DNA from 3 places in the Mesorhizobium sp. M0998 genome. Region 3 is predicted to be linked to each of the others. Evidence: predicted binding sites of a transcription regulator. Region 3 holds the regulator's gene; each other region holds the start of a gene.
What was found. The regulator PhoB, encoded in region 3, activates phosphate uptake and scavenging genes when phosphate is short. The targets are predictions, from matches to a motif close to TGTCATNNANCTGTCAT.

Region 1: NKH59_RS22015 (esterase-like activity of phytase family protein) is a predicted target of PhoB. The motif match lies at 1,785-1,801, and genes of this name have one in related genera.
Region 2: phnF (phosphonate metabolism transcriptional regulator PhnF) is a predicted target of PhoB. The motif match lies at 1,423-1,439, and genes of this name have one in related genera.

What each region holds. Positions count from the first base shown of each region.
Region 1 is NZ_JAMYND010000024.1:82,952-86,227, reverse strand. Features, by position in the region: gene NKH59_RS22025 (sugar ABC transporter substrate-binding protein) at 1-623, opposite strand, end outside; gene NKH59_RS22020 (TIM barrel protein) at 665-1,654, opposite strand; gene NKH59_RS22015 (esterase-like activity of phytase family protein) at 1,903-3,276, shown strand, end outside.
Region 2 is NZ_JAMYND010000012.1:22,977-26,252, forward strand. Features, by position in the region: gene NKH59_RS13625 (carbon-phosphorus lyase complex subunit) at 1-271, opposite strand, end outside; gene phnH (phosphonate C-P lyase system protein PhnH) at 273-881, opposite strand; gene phnG (phosphonate C-P lyase system protein PhnG) at 881-1,342, opposite strand; gene phnF (phosphonate metabolism transcriptional regulator PhnF) at 1,476-2,219, shown strand; partial or broken gene NKH59_RS13645 (zinc-binding alcohol dehydrogenase family protein) at 2,238-3,255, opposite strand.
Region 3 is NZ_JAMYND010000010.1:32,294-35,569, forward strand. Features, by position in the region: gene pstB (phosphate ABC transporter ATP-binding protein PstB) at 1-712, shown strand, start outside; gene phoU (phosphate signaling complex protein PhoU) at 745-1,452, shown strand; gene phoB (phosphate regulon transcriptional regulator PhoB) at 1,469-2,158, shown strand; gene NKH59_RS11805 (ROK family protein) at 2,168-3,276, opposite strand, start outside.

The DNA.
Region 1 (3,276 bases), on a different contig from region 3:
CCGGCCTCGGTGATCGTTGTCTTGAAACCATCGGTGCGCTGGACGGCGGCGTAGACGCCGGCCTGGCCTTCGACGATGGCGACCTTGCCGCCGTCCGGCCGGTTCTTGATGAACCATTTGGCGACGCGCACGCCGTTGTCGCGCTGGACATTACCGACATAATGCTCGGCCTGCGGGATGACCGCGTCGTTGACGTTGACCACCGGCACGTTGGCCGCCTTGGCCTGTTCCATGATCGGCTGCAGGTTGGAGTCGGTCTGCGGCGAGACGAGCAGCACGTTGTAGCCCTGTGTGACCAGGCCTTCGGCGATGGTGAGCTGACCGAGCTGGTCGCCCTCGCTCTGCGCTGCCTGGTAGACGACGGGCACGCCGGTGCGGTCGCCGAACGACTTGTAGCCCTCTCCCAGCGAGCGCCAGTATTCATTGGTCAGCGTCTTGGAGACCGCACCCGCCTTGGTACCCTCGGGCAGCTTGGGGAACGCACCGAACCTGGCCTCGAGCTGCGACCAGTCGATGCGATCCTTCTCGGTGTCGGAATTGAGCGGCGCGAGGTCCGCGGAAAAAGCCGAGCCGATGGACAGCGCCATCAGGGCAGCGGCAGCGGTGGCAAGTAGAAATTTCATGATCTTCCTCCCTTGTTGAAAAACGGTCTATGCCGCCGGCCTCAGCTGTCCGGCCCGAGCATGGCTTCCTGGATGATGGCCTGCGAGGCGACCGCGTCCTGACGGTCGACGGCAGTGGACAGCCGATTGTCCTTTTCCAGCCGATCGACGAAGCGCAGCATGCGCTTGACAGTCGCGATGTTGACTTCGCATTCGTGGACCGGGTCGAGCCCGGTCATGTCGGGGAACGTGTCGAAGTAGATGGCGCCGGCATAGCCGTCTCGACGGATCTGCCTGAGCAGCTCGATCGTCTGCAGCGTATGCACGGCCCCGACCATCAGGCCGTCGTCGCGCTTGGCGTAGCCGTCGTTGAGATGCACGCCGAGCAGCTTGCTGTGTCGCGCCACGAGTGCTGCGGCAAAGGCCGGCTGCTCGTCGGCATAGAGCACATGGGCGAAATCGAGCGTCACGCCGAGATTTGGCAGGCCGATCTCGCGGATCGCCAGCAATGTAGTCGCCGCATCTGGCATCAGGCTGTAGGAGCGCGGCTCGTTGGGTTTGTATTCAAGGCTGATTTGGCAGCCCGGATCATGCGCCGCAACTTCACGAATGCCATCGATTTCGTGTTGCCAGAGCGCTGCGTAGTCCACCTGGAAGGCATAGTCGAAGCCATCCTGCCCGAGCCACAAGGTCATCAGGCTGGCGCCCGCCTCGCGGGTGGCGTCGATGCCGGCCTTGGTCAGGTCGATGGCTTCGCGGCGAATGGCAGGATCCGGGTTGGTGAAGGCGCCGAGCTTGAAAGCCGGATTGGAATAGTAGCGCATGGCGAAACCATTGATGGAAAGCCCGATATCGCCGAGTTTGCGCGCTATTTCCGCAGGCTTTTCATCGACATGGTCGGGGTAGTTGAGGTCGAGATCGGTCAACTCCGCAACCTTCGCCGCACGTGCCGCCATTTGCAGCATGGACGGTTTGCCGACAAGATCGGGCCACTCGGACTGTGGCCGCGAGGCAAAGGAATTGAGGCGGGTGGCGAAACGATAGGCAGTCATCGGGGACCTTTCATTGTCATAACTTTACATTATAACGATTATTTGTAAAGTCGTTAATTGCTCGCTCGGCGACGACGAATTCGCCATACCCAGGCCAGTTGCGACCATGGGGGACAAGCGAGCGCGGCACTGTCACGCAAGTATCATGTTCGCGTCCTAGATCGCTTCTCCGAAGGCTTTCGCGGCATCCTCGATGCCACGCGGCGCTTTTTCAGATCCCGGCAGCTTTGTCTCAAAAGAGGATATCCATGAAAAACCTGCACCGAACCGCGTCCCTCGCCGTCGCGCTGGCGATGTTCACCGCCTTGACCCCGGCCTTGGCTGAAAACGCCGCGACCGTCGGCGGCGTCAGCTTCGTCAACAAGGGCCTGGTCGGTGTCGGCCGCATCCCGGCCAGCCAGAAGGACAAGTTCGGCGAGACGTTTGGCTCGGGCTCGGGTATGTCGATCGACGCTGCCGGCTGGACGCGTGGCGCCGATGGCTATAAGGGCTCGCTGTGGCTGCTGCCGGATCGCGGCTACAATGTCGTCGGCACCACCGATTACCGTCCGCGCCTCAACACGATCGCCCTCGAGTTCGCGCCGATCGCGCCGGGTGCGGCACCGGCCACCGGCCAGGAACAATCGGGCCTCACCGCGACGCTTGCCGACACCATGCTTTTGACCGACGACAAGGGTACCGACGCAACCGGCCTCGATCCGCTCAACGGCGTGCGTGCCGCGACCGACGACATGCCGATCCTGCCCGAAGCCAACGGCAAGCTCGCGCTCGATGACGAAGCGATCGCACGGCTGCCCGACGGCACGATGTTCATCTCGGACGAATACGGTCCGAACATCTACCGCTTCTCCGCCGATGGGCGTCTGATGTCGGCAACGCAGCCGCCGGCGGCGCTTGTCCCGATGCGTCACGGGACGCCAAACTTTGCTTCCAACAATCCGGGACCTGGCGCGGCAGACCCAGATCCGAAGGATCCCGAAACCGGCCGTCAGAACAACCAGGGCCTCGAAGGCATGGCGCTGACGCCGGACGACAAGTTCCTGATTGCCGTGCTGCAGTCGGCCCCAAGGCAGGATGGCGGCGATTCCGCCTCGACGCGCCAGAACACGCGCGCGCTGGTCTACGATGCCTCGGATCCCGGCCAGCTCAAGCTCGCGCATGAATATGTCGTGCCGCTGCCGGTGTTCACCGATGCCAAGGGCAAAACCAAGATCGCCGCGCAGAGTGAAATCGTGGCGCTGTCGGACAAGACCTTCCTGATGCTGGCGCGCGACAGCGGCAATGGCCAGGGGCTGAAGGGCGACACTTCGCTCCATCGCGAGATCAGCGTCGTCGATGTGTCGGCGGCAACCGATATCGCCGGCACAGAGTTCGACAAGGACAAGCCACTGGCACCCAAGGGTGAGCTCGATCCATCGGTGACGCCGGCCAAGCTGACGCCGTTCATCGATATCAACGACAAGTCCGAGCTCGGCCGCTTCGGGTTGCACAATGGCGCGCCCAACGACCGCAACAACCTTTCGGAGAAATGGGAGGCGATGTCGGTGGTGAGCGTCCTCGATCCAAAGCTGCCCGACGACTATTTCCTGTTCGTCGCCAATGACAATGACTTCCTCACGCAG
Region 2 (3,276 bases), on a different contig from region 3:
TGTAGCCGAAACGCGGCAGCGTCGTGCGATAGGCGCGAACCAGGAAGATCGCCTCGATCATGTCGCCGCGCGCCTGGACGATGGCGAGTGCCGCCAATTCCCGGTCGTAGAGCGAACCTTCGCTCATCACCCGGTCGACGCCGAGCGCCAGCTGCTCGACGATCTGGTCGAGGCGAAGTGCGGGCACCGAGCGGTCGCCGCGCCGGCGGTCGGCGAGCAGTTTGTGGGCGTTGCGAATGGCCGCTTCGCCACCCTTTACCGCAACATACATGCTACGCCTCCATCATCTTGATGCGCGTCGTACGCGGCAGGCAGGCAACGCTGTCAGGGGTGGCGAGGACGATGTCGACACCGCGGGGAAAGCGCTGGTTGTTCTGCTTCCATTGCTCGACGAAATGGCGCGGCATTTGCGCCGGCGCGATCGTCGCCGTCGTCTCGATGCCCGGGCCTTCGAGCAGCAGCGCAGCGCCGGAGACAAGATCGCCGACCTCGAGGATCAGCGTCGTGGAGCGATCGGGATAATCCTGGGTGCCTTGCGAAAACCCGTCGAGCGCCATCATCTCGGCCGGCGTGGCGATCAGCGCGAAATGCGCGTCGGCCGGGGTGTTGGCCAGCGGCGCGCCGGTATGGAAGCCAAGCCAGGATTTCACCGCCGACACCTGCAAAGCCGGGTCGAGCCAGAGCGGCGTGTCGTTGTCGCACAGCGCCAGCGCAACGGCGCCGGCGGTGGCCGACAGCGGCGCCGGTGGGTGGGCAAGGGCCGGCAAGGGCTGGACGCTGCCCGGCCGCGCCATCGCGTCCATCACGGCACGGAATACGGTCTGCGCGTTGAATACCGGATCGGCAAAGCCGCCTTCGATCGCTTGGGTTACGATGTCCATCAGTCTTCTCCGCGTACCATGGTGAAGAAATCGACCTTGGTCGCCGCCGTCTCGGCGCGGCGCTGTTCACGCGCCTTGGCCAGTGCCGCCTGCAATGGCGCAACGATCCTGATCTCGACCTCATTGCGGTGGGCCGGGTCCTGCCACAGCGCATCGGCGATCGCCGCCAGCCTTGCCTTCTGCTTGTCGCGACCAAGTGCGTAGCAGTGGCCGACATGGCCGGACGCAAGCCGCACCGTGGCACGGGTGACCGTCGCCTCGCCGACATTGAAAGGGGCACCACCGCCGCCGATGCGGCCGCGTACCGTAACCAGGCCGGTTTCGGGGCCACGCAGAAGTTCCGCTTCGCAAGGCAGGCCGGTTTCGTCCCACAGGCGGACGATGTCTTCGCCGGCCGATTGCGCCAGCGTCGCCATCACGGCCTTGCGCTCGGCCTGCTCTCGCGCTTCCCGTCCTCGCATGGCCGTACTCCTCGTTTGCGTGAATTTATCTATTGATATAGACAACTATACAAATTATACTTGTTATTTAGCGCGTGTCCATGACGGGCACGTGACACGGCCAAAAGATCGGCGCAAAGAATTGGGGCGGGAGATGATCGGACAAGCCAACCGCATCGAGCGGCGCAGCGGTGTCGCGCTGTGGCGGCAGATCGCCGACCAGATACTGCATTCGATCGCCGTCGGCGATTTTCCCGAGAATGCCGCGCTGCCGCCGGAGATCGCGTTGGCCGGACGCTATGGCGTCAACCGCCATACGGTGCGTAGCGCTATCGCAGCGCTGGTGCAGGAGGGCGTGCTCAGGGCGGAGCAGGGGCGCGGCACCTTCGTGCTGTCGCGCAAGCTGCTGTCTTATCCGATCGGCGCTCGCACCCGCTTTTCCGAGGGATTGCAAGGACAGGCGTCCGAGCGGCATATCACCTTGCTCGCGTCATCGGTCGAGCCGGCCAACCGTCGTGTCGCAGAGGGCTTAGGCCTTGCGACGGGCGCCGATGTGATACGCCTGGAAACGCGCGGCGAAGCCGATGGAATGCCGGTGTCCCGCGCTGCCGGCTGGTTCGATGCCAAGCGCTTTGCCGGCATCGATGCCGCCATGGCGGAAACCGGTTCGATCACCGCATCGCTGGCACGTTTCGGCATCGACGACTATCTCAGGCAATCGACCGTGCTGTCGGCGCGCCATGCCGATGCCGTCGACCTTGCGGACCTCGAGCTGCAGCCCGGCGCCATCGTGCTGGTGACGGTTGCCGTCAACGTCACGCCCGACGGTCAGCCGATACAGTTTTCGGAGTCGCGCTTCCCGGCCGAGCGGATCGAGCTCAAATTGTCGGCGCTCTGAGATACGGCAGCCCTGGCATCATCCGACCTGAATGACAGCCTTGATCAGGCCAGACTTCTCATGCGCCCAGCGGGCGAGGTCGTGCGGCGTCTCGCCAAGCGTGGTGCGGTGCGTCACAAGCTTTGCCAGCGGCAGCGCGCCGTTGCGGATCGAGGCGGCGACATGGTCGAAATCGGCACGCAGGGCGTTGCGGCTGCCGATCAGCATCATCTCGCGCTTGTGGAATTCGGGATCGGAAAAGGCGATGTCGTCCTTGACGACGCTGACCAGGACCAGCGCTCCGCCATGCGCGACATGAGCGAAGGCCGACTGCACCGACCGGGTGTTGCCGGTGGCATCGAAAACCACGTCGAAGCCGTCGCCGCCGGTTGCTTCCCGCACCAGGTCGGCAGCGGTGCCTCGCGAGCCGTCGAGCGTCGCGAAGCCGAGTTCGCTTTCGGCAAAGCCAAGCCGTTCAGCGCTCATGTCGAGCAGCGTCACATCGAGCCCGGCGATGCGGGCGAACAGCGCCGTGCCGAGCCCGATCGGGCCTGCGCCGATGACCAGTGTGCGCGCACGTGGATCAGCCAGCGAGCGCCGCACGGCATGGGCGCCGATCGCCAGGAATTCGACGGCGGCGGCATCGGCCAGCGACAGGCCGTTTGCCGGATAAAGATTTTGCGCCGGCACCAGGATCTGCTCGCCACATGGCGCCGTCGCGGTGGACGCCGAGCACCTCGATCATGACACAGCAATTCGGCTTGCCTTGCCGGCAGGCGATGCATTTGCCGCAGGCGAGATAGGGATTGACGATCACCGCTTCGCCGACGGCGAGATCGACGTCCTCGCCAACCTCGATCACGGTGCCAGAAACCTCGTGGCCCATGATGCGGGGATAGGCGAGGAACGGGTGCTTGCCTTCGAAGATGTGATAGTCGGTGCCGCAGATGCCGACATGGCTGACGGCGACCAGCGCCCAGCCGGCGGGGGGCGCGCCAGGCGCCGGACGATCTTCGAGGACAAGTTCGCCGGGCGAGCGGCAGACGACGGCTTTCATGCTTCAATCCAGTCGGTTCAT
Region 3 (3,276 bases):
CCAGAGCAAGGCGCTGAAGGACATCAGCCTGTCGCTGCCCGAGCGCAGCGTCACGGCCTTCATCGGCCCTTCGGGCTGCGGGAAATCGACGCTGCTGCGTGTGTTCAACCGCATCTATGAGCTCTACCCAAAACAGACGGCCGAGGGCCAGGTGCTGCTCGACGGCAAGAACATTCTCGACCGGTCGCAGGATCTCAACCTCCTCAGGACCAAGATCGGCATGGTGTTCCAGAAGCCGACGCCGTTCCCGATGTCGATCTACGAGAACATCGCCTTCGGCGTCAGGCTCTACGAGAACCTCGGCAAGTCCGAGGTGGACGGCCGCGTCGAACAGGCGTTGAAGCGCGCCGCGCTGTGGAGCGAGGTCAAGGACAAGCTCAACGCCAGCGGCTTGAGCCTGTCCGGCGGCCAGCAGCAGCGGCTCTGTATCGCCCGCACCGTGGCGGTGAAGCCGGAAGTCATTCTGCTCGACGAACCGGCTTCGGCGCTCGACCCGCTGTCGACGGCCAAGATCGAGGAACTGATCGACGAATTGCAAGCCGACTACACGATCGTCATCGTCACCCACAACATGCAGCAGGCGGCGCGCGTGTCGCGCCAGACGGCCTTCATGTATCTGGGTGAACTGGTCGAGTTCGACCGGACCGAGAAGATCTTCACGTCGCCCCGCGAGAAGCGCACGCAGGACTACATCACGGGCCGCTTCGGCTGAGCCGTTCCGATCATGCATATGAGGACAGGACCATGGGCGAACACACAGTCGCTTCTTTCGACGAGGATCTCGAGCAGATCAGCAAGCTGATCCGCGACATGGCCGACCTCGCCGGTTCGATGGTCGGCGGGGCGACCAAGGCGCTGTTGAATTCCGACAACGTGCTGGCGCAACGCGTCGTTTCCGACGACGCCATCATGGATGCGCGTCAACGCGAACTGGACGACCGCGCCATCACCCTGATCGCCAAACGCCAGCCGATGGCCCACGATCTTCGCCATGTGGTCGGAGCGATCCGCATGGCGGGCGACCTCGAACGCATCGGCGACCTTGCCAAGAATATCGCCAAGCGCGTGAGTGCGGTCGGCCTCAGCGTCACGCCGCGGGACCTGTCGCATTCCATCGACGCGATGGCGCAGCTGGTTCTCATCCAGGTGCAGGGTGTCATCGAGGAATATGCTGCAGGCGATGCGGCCGCGTTGGCCAAGCTTCGTGCCGCCGACGAGCGCATCGACGTTAAATACACGTCCGTGTTCCGCGAGCTGTTGACCTACATGATGGAAGATCCGCGCAACATCACCGCTTGCACGCACCTGCTGTTCTGCGCCAAGAATCTGGAGCGGATCGGCGACCATGTCACCAACATCGCCGAAAATGCGTATTATGTGCTGACCGGCGAGCAATTGCCGGTCAATCGTCCGAAGCAGGACGAAACGACAATGTCCGCACCGGTGACATGATGGGGGTGCCCAGCCGATGATCGCACCACGCATAATGGTGGTGGAGGACGAGGAGCCGTTGGGTGTGCTGCTCCGCTACAATCTCGAATCCGAAGGCTACCAGGTCGAGGTGGTGACACGCGGCGACGAAGCCGAGATCCGTTTGCAGGAGAATGTGCCCGACCTTTTGGTGCTCGACTGGATGATACCAGCGGTTTCCGGCATCGAGCTCTGTCGTCGGTTGCGGGTGCGCCCCGAAACCGAGCGGCTGCCGATCATCATGCTGACCGCGCGCGGCGAGGAGAGCGACCGGGTGCGCGGTCTTTCGACCGGCGCCGACGACTATCTGGTCAAGCCGTTTTCGACACCGGAATTCATGGCCAGGGTCAAGGCGCTGCTGCGGCGCGCCAAGCCGGAAGTGCTGTCCAGCGTGCTGAAGGTCGGCGACATCGTGCTCGATCGCGAATCGCACAGGGTCTATCGCAAGAAGAGCGAAATCAGGCTCGGGCCGACCGAATTCCGGCTGCTCGAGTTCATGATGCGGCATCCGGGCCGTGTCTTCTCGCGCAGCCAGTTACTCGATAATGTCTGGGGCGAGACAATCTACATCGACGAACGCACCGTCGACGTGCATGTCGGGCGGCTGCGCAAAGCCGTCAACAACGGCCGGATGCCGGATGTCATCCGCACCATCCGCGGCGCCGGCTATGCGATCAGGGAAGATTGACCCGCCTGGTCAGGCTACGTTCTTTCTGACGCTGGGCCTCATTTGCGCGCCCGGCGCGAAAATCTCCTGGTCGACGAAGCTTAACGCCCGCATCGCGCAGCCTTCGCGGATCAGCGGCAATTCGTTCGGCTCTGTATCGAAGGAGATCGAGCCTGAATGCTGGCCGCCGGCGGTCTGGGCGATTGCCTTCCGCAAGGCCGGCTCGATCAGATCGAAGGCGGCGGCACTGGCGCCGACCATCGCGACCGGTGCCGGATCGATCAGCGCGAACAGCGAGCCGAGACCGAAACCCAGCGCTTCGCCGGCCTTGCGGTAGGCCTCGCGTTCCGGCCCATCTTTCTCGCGCGCCCGGGCCGCCAGTGCTCGCATGTCGGCGTCGCTGACGTCGGCGACCGGTTCGCTGTCTTCGCTCATCTGCCTGGCGTTGCGCCAGATGGCGTAGTTGCCGGCATACGCCTCGATGCAGCCGCGCCGCCCGCAACGGCAGCGCGCGCCGCCCGGACGATGGATCATGTGGCCAAATTCGCCGCCCGAGGAATGCGTCCCGGTGAACAGTTCGCCCTTCAGCACCAGCCCCATGCCGATGCCATGCGAAAGCAGGATGGCGATGAAGTCGTCGCGATAGCGATCCGGATTGCGCCAGCGCAAAGCCACCGCCATCATGTTGCAGTCGTTCTCCACCGTTGCCGGGATGCCGAATTCGTCCTCCAGCATGTCGGCAAAGGCGATGTCGGTCTGCGGCGTGATCGGCGACCACAGCATGGCGCGTGCAGGGGAGTCGGTAATGCCCTGAATCGCCAGGGCGATGCGGGCGACACTGCGGACGTCAAGGTCTGGATCCTGCAGCCGGCGCCGGACGATGGCCATGCATTCACGGATCAGCTCGTCGCGCGGCATAGTCAGCGTGTCCAGCCGGCGCTGTTCCTCGGCGACCACCTGTCCCGTATAGTCGATAATGGCGGCCGAAAGGAAATTCAGCGACAACACCACGGTCAGCACCGCCGCCGCTTCCGGGTTGAGGGCGAGGCCGACTTGCGGACGACCGCGTTTCAACGAAACGGGCTCACTTGGCTTGCTCTCGGCGAGGATGCCTTCCCGTATCAGGTCGGAAGAAATCG